Regions from separate parts of the Rhizobium sp. P1_C7 genome, predicted to be linked through region 1. Evidence: riboswitches for the same ligand, from Rfam matches in the RefSeq annotation. Region 1 holds a riboswitch; the other holds the start of a gene.

Region 1 (8,893 bases):
TGGTACAGCGCAAGGGCGCTGCCGACGAACGCAAAAGATCGGAGAAGGCGGAGAGGTCGAAGACGCCGGACGCCACACCCGTTGCTGAGGCGCCAAAAGGAAAAGGCAAGCTCTCCTTCAAGCAGAAGTTCGCGCTCGAGAACCTCCCGAAGGAGATCGCGAAGGCCGAAGCCGAAATCGCCAGGCGCGAAGAAAAGATGGCCGACCCCTCTCTCTTCAGCAAGGATCCCGCGACATTCAGCCGTCTCGCCGCCGAAATGGAGAAATTCCGCGGCAGCCTGACGAAGATGGAAGAGGAATGGCTGGAGCTCGAAATGCTGCGGGAGGAGTTGGAGGGCTAGATCAGCCCTTCCTCCGAGCGCGCCGCACGATACGCAGGCGACTCCTCACTTTTCCTTGATTCGCCAGTGTTCCAGCGCCGGGACTAATCTGACCGCGCGGTTGCAGCGCACCGACCAGACGACCGCATGGAGAAAGACCATGTCCCGCAATCTCAGCATCTCAGTGGCGACCGTCCTTGCCACCAGCGCCCTCACGATCGCATCGCAAACTGTATTCGGCGCAGACGCGCAGCGCGTGCGCGTGCGCGGCGCGATCGAAAGCCTCAGTGGCGACACGCTTGTCGTCAAGACAAGGGAGGGCACCGACCAGACGGTGTCGCTGAAACCTGAGTGGAAAGTCGGGGGCATCAAGAAGGCGTCGGTCGAAGATATCAAGCCGGGAGATTTCGTCGGCGTTGCGTCGCTGCCGAAGGCCGACGGCGGCGACGGAGCCCTCGAAGTGCTGATCTTTCCTTCGGCGATGAAAGGCACCGGCGAAGGCAGCCGCCCTTGGGACTTGAAGCCAAACAGCACCATGACCAATGCGACCGTTGCCAGGGCGGTCAAGGCGATCGACGGCCACACCATTACGCTGACTTACCAGGGCAAGGAAAAGACCATATCAATCGCTGACGATACGCCGATCGTCACCTTCACGCCCGCCGGCAAAACGGATCTGACGCCGGGTGCACAGGTGATCGTTATGGGCGAAAAAGCGACCGACGGCACGATCTCTGCCGCGCAGCTGACCGTCGGCACCAACGGCGTTGTCCCGCCCATGTGAACGGTCACAGCGCTGGCGCCCGTACGTTCGGAACTTTTGCCATGGCCTTCGCTTCAGGCTTCGCGTCCAGCGCCTCGAGATGCAGCACGCGCGGCTGAAACGCTTCCACATAAGCCTCGGATCGACCGATATAGATCATTGTGCTCTCTGGCATCGAGGTAAGCACTTTCATCATCGTGGCTTGCCATTCCGGCTCCATCCCTTCCAACACTTCGTCGAACACCATCCAGCGCGGGCGAACGAGAAGCAGCCGGGCAAAGCCGATGGCGCGCTGCTCGTCGGAATCGAGCAGTTTGTCCCAGCGCGCGCGCGTGTCGAGCCGGGCAATCAGGTTGTGCAGGCCAGCCTTCTCGAGGACCGCCTCGACATCTTCGTTCTTGTAGGTCTGCGCGGGCTCGGGGAATGCTAGGGCTTCGCGAAGCGTTCCACCCGGAATATAGGCCGACTGCGGAACGAAAAGCATGTCGTCTGCGGGCGGAAGGCCGATCTTGCCACCACCGCATGGCCAGAGCTCGGACAGCGCAAGGAAGAGGAGCTTGCGATTGAGGTTGTGGTCACCGTTGATCATGACTTTCTCACCGGCCTTGATCGTCACGCTGTTCTCACGCAACCGGAAGCCGCCGCACTGATCGATCTGTTCATCGATCTTGGCCGCGATCCTCACATTGTCGAGCGTCAGCGTGCCGGGAGCGCTCCTCTCGTAGGCGATCATCTCCTTGAGATCGACATCGTCGCCCATGGTGGTCAGCGCCTGCCGGAAATCGGTGACCCGCATCAGAGTGGCCCGCCATTCGGCGATCGGGCCAAAGTTCGAGACATACCAGCGAAGAGCCGTATTCACCTGATTGAACGCGCCGACGGACATCATCAATTGGCCGAAGGTCAGGCCCCCGGAGAAATAAGCAGGCGCAGCAACGATGATCGGGATGACAACGACGAGCCAGCCGTAGCCGGCCGAAACCCAGGTAAGATTGACGTTTGCCATCGCCACACGTTTGATAACGGTGAGGACTGCACTGATATCGGTATTGATGCGACCCCGCTCGTTTTCCTCGCCGCGCGCGGCGGTGATGGCGGGTATGTTTTCGTTGGCGTGCATCAGGGCAAAGCGGAGCTCTGCTTCCTTGGAGAAGCGGTCGGCATTCAGCTTCACAAGTTTGCGGCCGACGAGCTGGCTGAGCACGGAGGCAGAGGCAGCGTAAAAGATCGCGGCCCAGACCATATAGCCCGGAATGGAAAAACTATGGGTGCCGAAATGAAAGACGAAGCCGCTGGAAAGTTCCCACAGCACGCCGATGAAGCTCACCAGAAGGATGGTCGATTGCACAAGGCCGATGACAAGCCCACTCGTACTTTCGGCAAGATTGCGTGCGTCCTCGTGCAGGCGCTGGTCTGGGTTGACACCGATCAGACCGCTTGACGCCAGGCGAAGCGCGCGCTTGCGCTGCAGCCACTGGTCGACCAGGTCTCGTGACAGGCCCTCGCGCATATAAAGCGCCGTCATCTGGTTGAGCCAGGCCTGTATGACGTTGAGCAGCAACAGCATGCCGGCAATCACCGCAAAGATTTTGAGCTGGTGAAAGAAACCCGGCAGGTCACGCCGCGAGATACTATCGTAGAACGGCGCATTCCACTGATTGAGGATGACCGTGGCATATGCGGTGGCCAGGATGATGGCAATCAGCGCAGTCGAAAGAACAAGGACTCGTCCCCGCACCCTGGAATTCCAAAACGCTGAGAACATGACCTTCAGCCGGTAGACCAGGCTGAGGTCGTAGCCTACCCTGTCCTGTCCTTGAATGCTCGGCCTGCCTTTGACGTCATCTGCCATTATGCTTCCCTAAGCGGTCTATCCTACCTGAATAACATGGTGTTTCAGCCTGTCCAGCAACAGATTCTAGCACGCTTTAATGCGTGAGTTACCGCGAGCCCCCGAGCGCGTCTTTTTCAGTGATTGATTCGCAGCCCGACTGGCGCTATTTAAGGCATTCCGTGGTGATTTGGCCGGCCGGCTTGCAGCCACGTTAAAGAAGTTGCTAAAGGGCCGCGTGCGGACCGATAGCGATATTTTCGTTGTTTTCATCGAGTGACCGCAATGCCTATCAAGATTCCCGATACCCTGCCCGCCTTTGAAACCCTGGTTCAAGAAGGTGTGCGCGTGATGACCGAGACGGAAGCGATCCGTCAGGACATCCGTCCCTTGCAGATCGGGCTTCTCAATCTCATGCCGAACAAGATCAAGACCGAGCTGCAGATGGCACGCCTTGTGGGCGCCTCGCCGCTGCAGGTCGAGCTGTCGCTCGTGCGGGTCGGAAACCACAAGGCCAAGAACACCGCTGAAGAACATCTTCTCTCCTTCTACCAGACATGGGAGGAGGTAAAGCACCGGAAGTTCGACGGCTTCATCATAACCGGCGCACCGATAGAGACGCTGCCTTACGAAGACGTCACCTATTGGAGCGAAATGCAGCAGATCTTCGACTGGACGAGAACCAACGTCCATTCGACAATGAACGTGTGCTGGGGCGCGATGGCTGCCATCTATCACTTCCACGGCGTTCCGAAGCACGGGCTGAAAGAGAAGGCATTCGGCGTTTACCGCCACAAGAACCTTGCACCGTCATCAGTCTACCTCAACGGATTCTCCGACAATTTCGAAGTACCTGTCTCACGCTGGACCGAGGTGCGCCGTGCCGACATCGAAAAATCGCAGGATCTTGAAATCTTTATGGAATCGAGCGAGATGGGCGTTTGCCTCGTCCACGAAGAGAAGGGCAAGAGACTCTATATTTTCAACCACGTCGAATATGACTCCACCTCGCTTGCCGACGAGTATTTCCGCGATGTGAACGCCGGCGTGCCGATCAAGATGCCACAGAACTACTTCCCGCATAATGATCCGTCGCTCGCTCCGCAGAACCGCTGGAGAAGCCATGCACACCTATTGTTCGGCAACTGGATCAACGAGATCTATCAGACAACGTCTTACGACCTGAACGAGATTGGCGAGGACGGCTGAGCATCCATCGCCGTGATAAGAAAGCGCTGCGGCCTCTCGCCTGCAATGCCTGTTTTTTGTCTCGTGCCGGTTGCGGTTTGGGGCAAATGGAGGCAGGTTCCGTGCCTCAATAGAAGATATATTTAGGCGGTGGTGATGGCGGACACATTGAAGCGGGAAGTTTTCGGGCAGACCAAGACGGGCGAACCCGTCCATCGCGTCGAAATCAAGGGTGGTGGGCTGACGGCCAAGGTCATGACATGGGGCGCGGTGATCCAGGATTTGCGGCTTGAGGGCCACGACGCGCCGCTTACCCTCGGCTTCGACAGCTTCGACAGCTACCCCGTTCACTCCTCCTATTTCGGCGCGACTCCGGGTCGCTGCGCCAATCGCATTGGCAGCGGCAGGTTCACGCTTGACGGCAAGGACTATCAGCTGGATCTGAACGAGAACGGCATCACCCACCTTCACGGTGGCAGCGACAATATCGCCAAGCGCAACTGGACGATCGTCGAACACGACGTCGATCGCGTTGTTCTGAAGATCGTTGACGCTGACGGCCGCGGCGGATATCCCGGCAACTGCGCCATCCTTGCCACATACTGGGTGCACGGCGACGGGGAGTTGTCGGTCACCTACGAAACGTCGACTGACCAGCCGACGCTCGCGAACGTCTGCCAGCACGCCTATTTCAATCTGGATGGTCGCGAAGACACGCTCGGCCACGACATCATGATCGCCGCCGACGGCTATCTGGTGACGGACGAGAGGCAGATCCCGACCGGAGAAGTACGCCCGGTCGACGGCACTGTCTTCGACTTCCGCGAGATGTCCTCGATGAGGCGGTTCGACGGTGACCAGCAGGCGCTTTACGATCACAATTTCTGCCTTTCAAGCGAACGCACCGCCAAGCGTTCCGTGGCGCTTGCCCGCAGCCTGCACTCCGGCGTTTCGATGGAAGTCCGCACGACGGAGCCGGGCGTGCAATTCTACGCCGCCTTCAAGCTCAGCGTGCCGGTACCCGGGATTGGCGGCCGCAAATACGGACCTTTCGCCGGCTTCTGCCTGGAAACGCAGATCTGGCCGGACGCGGTCAACCATGAAGGTTTCCCGAGCGCGGTCGTTCGTCCGGGAGAAGTGCTGCGACAGGAAACGGATTACATTTTCTCGAAGAGTTGACCACACCCTTCGCCACAGAAGGATGAGTAGTGCGCACGCATCGCCAGCCCCATGCTCCAGTAAGGATCGTCACCCTACCGTTCCATCAAACTTACACAAACCTGATCATGTATAAACATTTTCAGGTTTGACGTTGATTTCCTGCTTCACTGGGGACGGTTTCACCGACGTCTTGCGACGGCGGCCAGCGCCTTCCCCTCCACAGGCAGCCACCGCGGAACTCGCGGCGATATGCCTTACAGCATAATTCTCCAGATTGATCGCGGCGTTGACGTCGCGGTCGTGTTCGGTGCCACAGCCCTCGCAGACCCACTTCCGGTCGTTGAGGGCCAGCGTCTCGTTCTTCCCGCCGCAGCAATGGCAGAGCTTGCTGCTGGCAAACCACTGGTCTGCCGCAACGACAATCCCGCCACGCATGTCGGCCTTGTAGGTCATCTGCCGTCTGGTCTCGAAGAGACCCATGTCGGCGGTCGAGCGCGCCCTGCGGCGGTTTTTCAACATGCCTTTGACGTTCAGCGTCTCAACGCCGATCGTGTGAAAGCGCCTGGTGATGTCAGTCGTCAGTTTATGCACAGCGTCACTGCGGATGTTGGCGATCCGCAGGTGAAGCTCTGCCAGTTTCGTCTTTGCCTTGGTCCGGTTCTTCGAACCCTTTACCTTGCGGCTGAGACCGCGCGACAGCCGCTGAACACGGTTCAGCAGCTTCTTGTGGGGCTTCGGTCCTACGACCTTTTCCCCGTGCGAGAGCGTTGCGTGGGTCGTCAGCCCGACATCCACCCCTGTTGCGCCTTGGTTTTCGGCTTTTGGCAGGTGCGATAAATTGTCGAGGATGACGTTGAAGGAAACGAACCAACGGTCAGCCTTGCGGCTGACCGTTGCGGACTGGATTTTTCCTTCAAAGCGCAACGGCTCTCGCATCCGCACCCAACCGAGATTGGGGATGCGGATGCGAGAGCCGTTCAGGATGAACTGGTCGTTGGTCAGAGTGAAACGGTCGTCGATGCCCTTCCTGCGGAACGTCGGGTATTTGGCCCGTTTCGCCCAGAAGTTCTTGAACGCCTCGCCGAGCTGGACAATCGCCATTTGCGGGGCGTTCTTGGTGACCTCGGCCATCCACGGATAGTCGGTCCGTTTGATTAGGTTGAGCTGCCGCCGGAGGGAATACTGCGGTGGCCGCTCGAGGCTGTTGTCGAGCTTCCAGGCATCGTATTGCTTCTGCCATTCGGCGAGCGCCCAGTTATACGCGAAGCGCGCCGTGCCGGCCGCCTTCGCGAAATGGGTCCGCTGGCTGTTGTTGGGATCGAGGGCGATCTTATGGGCGAGGATCATGTTGCGTCCTCAACAGCCTTGCGGACACCATCGATAAGCTTCTGGTTCTTTCGGCTACGGCTACCGTAAAGCCTAGCGGAAAAGACCGTGATAATTTCCAGCACGTCCTTCGCCAGGTCTTCCTCGAACGAGGTGTCTTCTCCTTGGTTGATGATCACCACCTCGACGTTTTTCGCCTGGCAGATGGCGAACACGAGTTCGGCCCCGAACCGCAGAAGACGGTCCTTGTGCGTAATCACAAGGCGTCCGATTTTGCCGTCGACGAGGTCGGAAAGTAGCTGTTTCAGACCTTTTTTCTGGTAGTTCATTCCGGAGCCGAGGTCGGAGATTAGATCGAATGTCCATCCCTGCTGGGCGCAGTAAATTTCAAGGACCTGCTTTTGCCTTTCGAGATCGGCCTTTTGATCGGAGCTTGATACTCGGGCGTAGGCGATTGTCTTGCGGGTATCGAGTTGACCCGTTTTCCGAGTGTTTATTACTCCGGTGATTGCCGCAACGTCATATCGACGATGGCCAGCTGGCGTTCTTTCGGGAACGAGATGTCCAGAAGCCTCCCAACGCCGCAACGTCACGGGAGCAACTCCTAGAATGCTTGCCGCTTCCCCAATTCCAACATACTTACTCATTTGGTCATAATGGTATAGAATTGAATAGATATCAAGCGATCTGTTTCAGCCCCCGCAGGAAGCTGCGGGGTTTTTGTTTAAATCATTTCTTGCTTGCAATTGGTTCCAAATAGGTTCTACTTATTTCCTATGGATAGAACCAGTCTGATAGCAGAGATCGATAGCCGCGGTCTGCGCGATGAAACCCGCACCGGGCCGCTCTACAGGCGTCTTGCGCAAGCTCTAACCGGATTGATCCAGGAGGGTCTGCTAAAACCGGGCGCGGCTCTTCCGAGCGAACGCGATCTTGCCGAAGCCTTGCAAATTGGTCGTGTGACCGTTCGTACCGCTTATCGCGATCTCCTGAACGCAGGCACTCTCGAATCGCGGCATGGCAGCGGCACCTTCGTGTCCAGCAGGGTAGAGCGCATGGAGCAGTCGCTCTGGCGGCTTTCCTCCTTCTCCGCCGACATGCGTTCGCGCGGTCGCGTGCCTGCCGCAAAAATCCTCTCACGCACCATCAATACGCCCTCGCCGGAGGAAGCATTCCTGCTCGGTCTCGGCGTTGACGAGCGCGTCCTCCGCCTTGACCGCCTGCGTCTCGCCGATGGGCTGCCGCTCGCGATCGACCGCTCGGTGGTCCCCGTCAAGTTCCTTGGTGAAAATGGTGGCGGTGAAGACTCGCTCTATGAAGCGCTTGCCGCAAGCGGCCACCGGCCCGTACGCGCCCTGCAAAGGCTCACGGCCGTCACCCTCGATCCGTCATCGGCCGCAGCCCTTGATGTGAAGCCGGGAGCACCGGCACTTCTGATCGAACGCGTTTCGCGGCTGGATGACCAGCGTGTCGTTGAATACACCCGCTCGCACTATCGCGGCGATGCATATGATTTTGTAGCAGAATTGAGAATTGGAGAGGACCTATGAGTGATACCCAGTCGCTGATGTTGCAAGAAGCCGGCCAATCGCCGGATGTCGTGGCAACGCTTTTGCAGAAAGAAAAGCCGGTTTTCGATGAGATCGCCAAACTGTTTTCCTCAGGTGCCCCAAGCGTGGTCACCACAGCCGCGCGCGGCTCTTCCGATCATGCTGCGACCTTCTTCAAATATCTGTTCGAGATAACCTGCGGCGTGCCGGTCGCCTCGGTCGGCCCTTCGGTCGCCTCGGTCTACGGTGCGCCGCTGCACCTGAAGGGCGGTATCCACTTCACGGTGTCGCAATCCGGCGCGAGCCCTGACATCGTCGCTCTGCAGGAAGCGGCCAAACGCGGCGGCGCAACAACTATCGCCGTCGTCAACGTCACCGACAGCCCGCTGGCCAAACAGGCAGACATCGTGCTCGGCCTCAACGCCGGCGCTGAAAAGAGCGTTGCGGCAACGAAGTCCTTCATCGCCGCAGTTGCGGCCCTCTGCGGCGTCACGGCGGCAATCGGCGGCAAACGCGATCTGCACTCGGCGTTGGACAAGCTGCCCGAGGCGCTCCTGGCAACGGCTGGGATAGACACGGCAGCGGCCGAGGATGTCCTCTTCAACGCCACGTCGCTCTACACCGGCGGTCGCGGCCCCGCTTTCGCGATTGCTCTCGAGGCTGCGCTCAAGGCCAAGGAAACGGCTGGCCTGCATGCGGAGGCCTTCTCTCTGGCAGAATTGATGCATGGCCCGATGCGGCTCGTGCAGCCCGG
Region 2 (8,893 bases), on a different contig from region 1:
TCCCTTACAATGTGACCGAGGACGCGGATCTCGGCATGCGGGTTTACCGGCTCAGATACCGGTGCGCAAATTTTTCCCGAGGACAAATGGCAGGTACCGAGGCCGTACCGGGTATGCATTAGGTCGGCATTAAGCAATATCGATTCTATTTGGCCTCGACGACGTCGGTCCCCTTCGCCGAATGCATGATGCGCGTGTCGAGCCTGTCAAGGCATCTTACCAATGCCTTAGACCGCGTCATTCCCGTCTCTCGAAAAGCAAGTGCGGCCGGCAGGCAACATGCCGGGCCGCAGATGGAAACAGCCATGTTGAAACACCTAAGAATCCGGACCAAGATCATATCCGTCGTGGCACTCCTCGGGGTGATCGCCATTAGTAGCCTCCTCTACATCGTTAATGAATTCCACGGCGCCGATGGTGCTTATAACGACTTCATCGACCGTGAAGCGCTCGCGGCGATGTTGTCGTCCCGAGCGAGCGCCTCCGCCACCGCCGCAGTTCTGCAAGCAACGGTGATCGCCGAGCTGACGCCCGATACGCCTGCCTTCGAAGCAGCCCTGTCTCAGCCGAGCAAGATGCCGCAAGCGCGAGAGCGACTGGAAAAGGCGGCCGAACTTGTTCCGAGCCGGAAGGCCGCCATATCGGAGATCATCGCCGGTATCGATGAAATGGACGCGCTGACCAGGAAAGTCTTGGACCTTGCCAAGGCCAAGGACGCTGCCGGCGTGCACAACGCGGTCGAAGACCTGAACACCAAGCTCTCCGTCGTCACAGCGAAGATGATCGCCAACAACGACACGTTGATGGACCTGCTCAACGATGGCGGCGATGCTCTTTCGGCCAAGGTCAATGCAAGGATCAATCTCTCTATCGCGCTGATCAGCATTGCCGTGCTCGGGTCGATCGGTCTCAGCATCTGGATAGCGCAGGCAGGCATTACCTCACCGCTGGCACGACTGCGCGAGCGCATGATGCACCTCGCCCAAGGCGAGACGGCAAGTGCGATCGACGGTCTGGACCGCCGCGACGAAATAGGCCAGATGGCCGGAACTGTCGCAGTCTTCCGCGACAACGCCATCGACCGTGTTCGGCTGGAAAGCGATGCGGAGAAAAACCGCAATCTTAGCGACAGCGAACGCCGGGAGCGCGAAGCGCAGCGCGCTACGGAAGCCGCCGACGTTTCGCGCACCGTCAGCGCACTCGGTGACGGCCTCCGCAGGCTGGCAGCGGGCGATCTTGTCTCGCAGATCAATACGCCATTTGTCGGTGAGCTCGACGCCTTGCGTCAGGACTTCAACAACTCCGTCTTCAAGCTCAATGAGACGATGCAGGCGGTTGGTTCCAACGCTCAAGCCATTACCGCCGGCGCAAGCGAGATCCGCTCTTGCGCCGACGAACTATCGAAGCGCACCGAGCAGCAGGCAGCCTCCGTCGAGGAGACGGCTGCCGCCCTGGAACAGATCACGACAACGGTCAAGGACGCCGCCAAGCGTGCGGAGGAAGCACGATCGCTGGTCGCAAGGACCCGTGCCGGCGCCGAGAAATCAGGCGAGGTGGTGCGCAAGGCCGTGAGTGCGATGCATCAGATCGAACAGTCTTCCGTCGAGATCGGCAACATCATCGGAGTGATCGACGACATCGCCTTCCAGACCAATCTTCTGGCTCTCAATGCCGGAGTCGAGGCCGCGCGCGCCGGCGAGGCCGGCAAGGGTTTTGCCGTCGTCGCTCAGGAAGTGCGCGAGCTCGCGCAGCGCTCGGCCAACGCAGCCAAGGAGATCAAGTCGCTGATCACCACCTCTGGAGGGCATGTGGAAGCCGGTGTTTCGCTGGTTGGCGAAACCGGAAACCAGCTCGACGCGATCGTCCAGGAAGTTCAGAAGATCAACCAGCACGTCCATGCGATCGCGGAGGCCGCGCGCGAACAATCGACGGGCCTGCAGGAGATCAATACAGCCGTCAACACGATGGATCAGGGAACGCAGAAGAATGCGGCCATGGTCGAGGAAAGCACTGCCGCAAGCCACAAGCTCGCGACAGAGGCCGCCGCCCTCAACAATCTGCTTGGTCAATTCAAGCTGACCGGGACCGGCGGCATGGCGTCCACCTCAGCACCGATGCAGACCGGCTCCGTGCAGGCAGTCTCGTCCCGATCCGTCGGGAAGCCTGTCGTCACGCGCAAGGCCCCGGTCCGGATTGCGACCCCTGGCGTATCGCGCGCCACCACTTCGCCCGCACGGGCACTTGGACAACAGCTTGCAAGTGCTTTCAGCGGAGGAAGCAACGCGTCTTCCAATGCAAACCAGGAGGCAGACTGGACCGAGTTCTGATTCGGCGGAAGGCCATTCACAACAACGAAATGGGCGGCTCAAGGCCGCCCATTTTCATATCGACATATGCCAATCCGATTTGCTTGAAAAAACGTCGCTTAGGCAAACCCCAGAGGAACTTCCTCGACTTTCCGGCCACGACCATAGTCACGCTCGTAGGAGGACCGGCTGTCATCGCGTTTGTACGCAGCGATCTCCATTTCAGGCATGTGATAGCCATCCGCATAGGTACCGGTATCTCTGGCGTCGCCGATGTCGCGTTTCGCAGTGAAAATTTTCAGGAGCATTGCGCTATTCCTCCTCGTGAGCCTGATAACGGTCGACATGCCGCCTCAGTTCCATGTACCGAAGAATAGTTAAAAATTAACCATATCTGTTAGCGGATCGTCAAGCAGGCGAAATGAAGTAAACGGCGAGCGGGGTGCGTTCGAGATTCGCCGCCATGCATCATTCTTGCGCGAAGATCGGCTGCGGATGTCAGTTCGCGGCCGGGACCGGGCAACTCATGTCGCCTTCCTCGCAGCAGGTAGACCTTGAGTGCCTTGGTGGGCAGTTGCGCCGGCCCATCCAGGCACATCGCATAGATCATCGGGCAAACGCCACCGTCTGCGGCGCAGTTCCCTCGAGGACCAGGGTAAACCGCGGCCCGTATCGCTCGATCAGCACATCTCGCGGCGAATTGCCGGCATCGGTGTAGCGGACGCACACCCGCGGTGCGCTCGCACCGACACGCGCGAACTCGCGCCTGATGGGCGCGACGGGCAGCGTGCAGTAAAGTCGAACAGGATCCAAGCTGATCGCGTAGGTCATTGCTGCCGGTCAAAATTGAAAAATAAGAGTCAACAAAGCTTGCAAGCAGGAAAAGATATACTCAAAAAGCACGAAGTACGAACAGGCGCCGTAAAACCACGGTTTGTTCCCCAGTTCGAAACTCTATATAAGTTATTGAAAAGATTTCTGGAGCGGGTGAAGGGAATCGAACCCTCGTATTCAGCTTGGGAAGCTGCTGCTCTACCATTGAGCTACACCCGCGTCAGAGCGAGATTTCCAACAGAAGGGGCCCGATGTCAAGCGGCGCGGCTCGCTGTCATAAGCGGAAGTGTTTCGAGAGCTTCAAGCCCTGTGCCTGATAGTTCGATCCCAGGCCGGAGCCGTATAGGCTCGATGGATGCTCCTGCATGTGTTCGTAGACGAGACGGCCGACGATCTGGCCATCCTCGAGGATGAAGGGCACTTCGTGGCTGCGCACTTCGAGAACGGCGCGGCTGCCGCGGCCGCCGGCCGGCGCGTGGCCGAAGCCGGGGTCGAAGAAGCCGGCGTAGTGAACGCGGAACTCGCCGACCAGCGGATCGAAAGGCGTCATTTCGGCAGCGTAGTGGGGGGGTACGTGCACAGCTTCGCGCGAGACGAGGATATAGAACTCATCCGGATCGAGGATGAGTTCGTTGCGCCCGCGGCTGAAAAGCGGCTCCCAGAAATCGTAGATATCGTGCTGCGCCTTTTTGTCGACATCGACGACGGCCGTGTGATGCTTGCCGCGGTAGCCGATCAGGCCGTCCTTGTCGCCTGCGAGGTCTATCGATAGCGCAATGGCCCCACCCGACACGTTCGGCACTTTGCTCGCGACAAGCGTTTCGGCATCGTGCAGCGCCAGCAATTCAGGTTCGCCCAGCAGAGCATGGCCGACGCGGAAGCGGATCTGCGACAGGCGCGAACCACGACGAACGACGATCGGGAAGGTGCGCGGGCTGATCTCGAGATAGAGCGGCCCCGAATAGCCGGCGGGAATCTTGTCGAACTCCTGCGCGTAGTCGGTGATGACGCGGGTGAAGATATCGAGGCGGCCGGTCGAACTCTTGGGGTTTGCGGAGGCCGACATGTCGGCGGGCAGATCCAGTTTCTCCATCAGCGGCACGATGTAGACGCAGCCTGTCTCCAGCACCGCACCTTCACTGAGATCGACGACGTGAAGGCTCAGGCGGTCCAGTTTGTCGGAAACGAGGTGCGACGGTCCCGGCATGAAGCTCGCACGAACGCGAAACGCCTTGGCGCCAAGCCGCAGATCCAGGCTCGCCGGCTGGATCTGATCCTGATCCATCTCGCGCTCGGCGATGAGACGCCCCGTATCAAACAGCGCTGATATCGCGCGGTCTGCCAAAATTCCTGTTTCGCGAGCCATCTTGCCACATCCATATTTTGCCGCAGAGAAAACCAAACTCGAGGAATTGACGCAAGCACGGAACGGCAGTATTGCAGCTTTATCCCGTGGTGATTTGGCCGGTCGGCTTGCAGCCACGTTAAACAAGTGGCTAAATAGACCGGGGTTAAACCGGTCTGCATTCGCGGCCGGTTTTTTTGTGTTTGAAAGTGGTGATGGCATGAGCAAGACCTGGCGCCCGGCAACCCAACTCGTCCACGGCGGAACGATCCGCTCGCAATACGGCGAAACCTCCGAGGCAATCTACCTAACCCAAGGTTTCGTCTACGATACTGCGGAAGCCGCCGAAGCGCGCTTCAAGGGCGAGACCGAGGGCTACATCTATGCCCGCTATGGAAGCCCCACCAACGACATGTTCGAAAAGCGCATGTGCGCGATGGAAGGCGCCGAGGAAGCCCGCGCCACGGCCTCGGGGATGGCCGCCGTCGCTGCGGCTATTCTTTGCCAGGTGAGGGCCGGCGACCATATCGTCGCCGCCCGCGCCCTGTTCGGCTCCTGCCGCTGGGTGGTGGAGACGCTGGCGCCGAGGTACGGCATCGAATTCACGCTGGTCGACGGACGTTCCCTGGAAAACTGGGAAAAGGCGATCCGCCCCAATACCAAGGTGTTCTTCCTGGAAAGCCCGACCAACCCGACGCTCGAAGTGGTCGATATCGCGGGCGTCGCCAAGCTCGCCAACCAGATCGGCGCCACTGTTGTCGTCGATAACGTGTTTGCGACGCCGATCTTCCAGAAGCCGCTGGAACTGGGTGCCCATATCGTTGTCTACTCCGCCACGAAGCACATCGACGGTCAGGGACGCAGCCTCGGCGGCGTGATCCTTTCCGACAGGGAATGGGTGACGGAGCATCTGCAGGACTATTACCGCCATACCGGCCCGGCAATGTCGCCGTTTACGGCATGGACTCTGCTGAAGGGCCTCGAGACGTTGCCGCTGCGCGTCAAGCAGCAGACAGAGAATGCCGCCAGGATCGCGGATTTCCTTGCCGACCAGAAGCAGGTCGCCAAGGTCATCTATCCTGGCCGCAAGGACCATCCGCAGGCCGATATTGTCGCCAAGCAGATGAAGGGGGGCTCGACGCTTGTTGCCATCGAGCTGAAGGGCGGCAAGGAAGCAGCCTTTGCGCTGCAGAATGCGCTTGAGATCGTCAGGATCTCCAACAATCTCGGCGACGCCAAGAGCCTGATCACGCATCCGGCGACGACGACGCACAAGAACCTAACGGACGAAGCGCGCGCCGAACTCGGCATTTCGCCGGGCACCGTTCGTCTCTCCGCCGGCATCGAGGACACCGACGATCTGATCGAGGATTTTGCCCAGGCACTTACCAGGGTCCAGGCGTAAAAAAGCGCTGAGGCTGATCGGATCGCATTTGATCCGACCAGCCTCAATAAGCGGCAGCACCACCGCCACTCGCGCCAGACTGGCAAGGAATTACCCTTAACACGCGAAAAGGTCGCCATTACGGGCATTTAACGGACGATGGCCACCGGGTTTATTGACGTGCCGAGCCTCTTATAAGATACCAGTAACGTATTTTGACTAAGGTGTAGGCATGTACCGCGCCCTGACACGAGACATTGAAGTTATCGTCGAGCCCTTTTACCTGGAGGAGCAATCCGACCCGGAGGATGATCGCTATGTCTGGGGCTACCGGATCGTCATCAGCAACAATTCCGATCTCACCGTCCGTCTTGTGAACCGTTACTGGAACATTACCGACCAGAATGGCGTGGTGGACGAGGTGACGGGTGCCGGGGTGGTCGGCGAGCAGCCGCGGCTGGAACCGGGCGATACCTACGAATACTCTTCCGGCTGCCCTCTCGATACGCCATCAGGCCTGATGTTCGGCCACTACCAGATGGAGACCGCCGAAGGCGAGTTCTTCGATGTCGAGATACCCGCCTTCTCCCTGGACTCGCCCGGACTGCTCAGAGTGCTTAACTGATCATTCTGCCGCCTGGGTCAGTTCTTCGACCTCGAAACGATAGGTCGTGGAGCAGAATTCGCAGGTGACGGCCACCTGTCCCTCCTCCTGGCTTGCGTCAATTTCCTCGGCCGAAAAGCCCCTGAGGACGCCCTTGATCTTCTCCCGCGAACAGGAACAGCGATCAAAGACCGCGCGAGGCTCGTAGACGCGCACGCCACGTTCATGAAACAGCCGGAAGAGCAGGCGCTCGGTGCCGACCAACGGATCAGTCAACTCGTCTGCATCGATCGTCTCGACGAGCGAACGCGCCTCGGCCCAAGCGTCGTCATCGGTGTGATGGTTCGCACTCGTATCGCCATCTCCACCGTGAAGATCGGGCTGGCGCATGCGCTCCGGCGCCTCAGGCAGGAACTGAGCGATCAGGCCCCCTGCCCGCCAGCGGTGGCGCGGCTTGCCCGTTTCGTCCCGGTCAAACAGCTCGGCCGCGGCCAGGCGGACGCGCGTCGGGATCTGTTCCGACTGGCGGAAGTAGGTGCCGGCGATGTCTTCGAGGGTCGCGCCGTCGAGCGCAACGATGCCCTGATACGGCTGGCTGTACTTGCCCTGATCGATGGTGAAGGCGAGCATGCCCTTGCCGAGCAGCTGTTCCGGCTCGGTCTCACCGGCGGCGACAGCCTTGTCCAGCAAGGCCTGATCGAAGCGTGCGTAGGCACGCACATTCTCCGGCGTCGCGAAATCGGCGACGAGCAGGTCGACGGGGCCATCGCCCTTGGTCTGAACGGTGAATTTGCCTTCGAATTTCAGCGACGTCCCGAGCAGAACCGTGAGCGCTATGACCTCGGCCAGCAGCCGGGCGACCGGGGCGGGATAGCTGTGGCGCTCGAGGATTGCATCGAGCATCGGGCCGAGCTGCACGGCGCGCCCACGCACGTCGAGACCTTCGACCTGAAAGGGAACGACATGATCGTCGCCGGCGAAATCGAACTCGCCGAGGGCGGCTGCTGCTTCTGCCATGGTCTTCTCCTAGTCGTCAGAGCGGCAGACAGGTGGTCCATCCGCTCGCGCGGCCACAGGCCCTTCCGGCCAAATGTGGCGTCCATTATGGTTCAGATCGCGCCCAGGCACCAAGCAAGAATCGACTTCTGCGCATGAAGACGGTTTTCCGCTTCATCGAAGACCACGGATTGCGGGCCGTCGATCACCTCGTCCGTTACTTCCTCACCACGATGGGCAGGCAGGCAATGCATGAACAATGCATCCTTGCCGGCCTGTGCCATCAAAGCCGAATTGACCTGATAAGGCTGGAAGACGTTGTGACCCCGGGCCCGATGCTCCTGATTCATGGAGACCCAGGTATCGGTCACCACGCAATCGACGCCGGCGACCGCACGATCGGCATCATGACCAAGCATGATTTCGGCGCCCTCATTGCGGGCCCAGTTCAGATAGTGATCCTTTGGCTCGGAACCAAGAGGCACCGCCATGTTCATGCGATAACCGAAACGGGCAGCCCCTTCGATCAGCGAATGCAGCACGTTGTTACCATCGCCCGTCCAGGCAACCGTCTTGCCCTTGATAGGGCCACGATGCTCCTCGAAGGTCATGATATCGGCCATGATCTGGCACGGATGGGTGTCGTCCGTCAGCGCATTGATCACAGGAACGGTTGCGTGCTCGGCAAGCTCCAGCAGCCGCGAATGCTCGGTGGTGCGGATCATGATCGCATCGACATAGCGCGACAGGACCTTGGCCGTGTCGCCGATCGTCTCGGCGCGTCCGAGCTGCATTTCCGTGCCCGACAGGAACAGCGTCTCGCCGCCGAGCTGACGCATGCCGACATCGAAGGAAACACGCGTGCGGGTCGAGGGCTTTTCGAAGATCATCGCCAGCATCTTGCCGGCGAGCGGCTTGTCGCCCTGACCGGCCTTGAATGCCTGCTTGCGTGAAATGGCGTCGTTCATGATGACTCTGAGGTCGGATGCCGTGACTGCAGAGAGATCGAGGAAGTGTTTGGGGGAAGCCATGTGTCTTTACCTATCAAGCCCGCCGTCCGGCTGGGCACCTTAATCCGTTCAAGCCGTCTTCTTGATCTTGGAAGCGCGCACGCTCTCGGCGGCGCGCTCAAGTCGGACGAGCCCTTCGCGGGCTTCGTCCGCGGTGACGACGAGAGGCGGGAGCAGGCGGATGACATTGTCGCCCGCCGGGATCGCCAGAAGATGAGCGGCACGAATCGCCTGCAGCAACTCCGTCGATGGCACGGCTGCCTTGACGCCGAGCAGAAGGCCTTCGCCGCGCACATCCTCGATCACATCGGGAAAGCGGTCCTTGAGCGACGCCAGACCCTGGCGGAAAACGAGGGAAACGTCATTCACGTGCTGGAGGAAGCCGTCTTCGAGAACGACGTCGAGCACGGCATT

The links. Region 1 has a riboswitch for S-adenosylmethionine ahead of metA (homoserine O-acetyltransferase MetA). Riboswitches for the same ligand answer to the same signal wherever they lie in the genome.
Region 2: linked by a shared signal. The riboswitch ahead of AC1D2R_RS02390 (O-succinylhomoserine sulfhydrylase) and the one ahead of metA (homoserine O-acetyltransferase MetA) in region 1 are both predicted to bind S-adenosylmethionine.

Annotation. Positions count from the first base shown of each region.
Region 1 covers NZ_JBFUAL010000006.1:184,729-193,621, forward strand. The annotation lists gene AC1D2R_RS11555 (ABC-F family ATP-binding cassette domain-containing protein) at 1-341, shown strand, start outside; gene AC1D2R_RS11560 (DUF5666 domain-containing protein) at 481-1,104, shown strand; gene AC1D2R_RS11565 (ABC transporter ATP-binding protein/permease) at 1,109-2,935, opposite strand; SAM riboswitch at 3,087-3,164, shown strand; gene metA (homoserine O-acetyltransferase MetA) at 3,200-4,123, shown strand; gene AC1D2R_RS11575 (aldose epimerase family protein) at 4,259-5,281, shown strand; gene AC1D2R_RS11580 (RNA-guided endonuclease InsQ/TnpB family protein) at 5,387-6,610, opposite strand; gene AC1D2R_RS11585 (IS607 family transposase) at 6,607-7,236, opposite strand; gene AC1D2R_RS11590 (GntR family transcriptional regulator) at 7,366-8,139, shown strand; gene AC1D2R_RS11595 (SIS domain-containing protein) at 8,136-8,893, shown strand, end outside.
Region 2 covers NZ_JBFUAL010000001.1:473,471-482,363, reverse strand. The annotation lists gene AC1D2R_RS02420 (hypothetical protein) at 1-122, shown strand, start outside; gene AC1D2R_RS02415 (methyl-accepting chemotaxis protein) at 306-2,327, shown strand; gene AC1D2R_RS02410 (hypothetical protein) at 2,426-2,614, opposite strand; gene AC1D2R_RS02405 (hypothetical protein) at 2,913-3,137, opposite strand; tRNA gene AC1D2R_RS02400 (tRNA-Gly) at 3,286-3,359, opposite strand; gene AC1D2R_RS02395 (2'-deoxycytidine 5'-triphosphate deaminase) at 3,415-4,506, opposite strand; SAM riboswitch at 4,583-4,661, shown strand; gene AC1D2R_RS02390 (O-succinylhomoserine sulfhydrylase) at 4,706-5,890, shown strand; gene apaG (Co2+/Mg2+ efflux protein ApaG) at 6,102-6,494, shown strand; gene AC1D2R_RS02380 (Hsp33 family molecular chaperone) at 6,495-7,490, opposite strand; gene argF (ornithine carbamoyltransferase) at 7,583-8,500, opposite strand; gene AC1D2R_RS02370 (acetylornithine transaminase) at 8,549-8,893, opposite strand, start outside.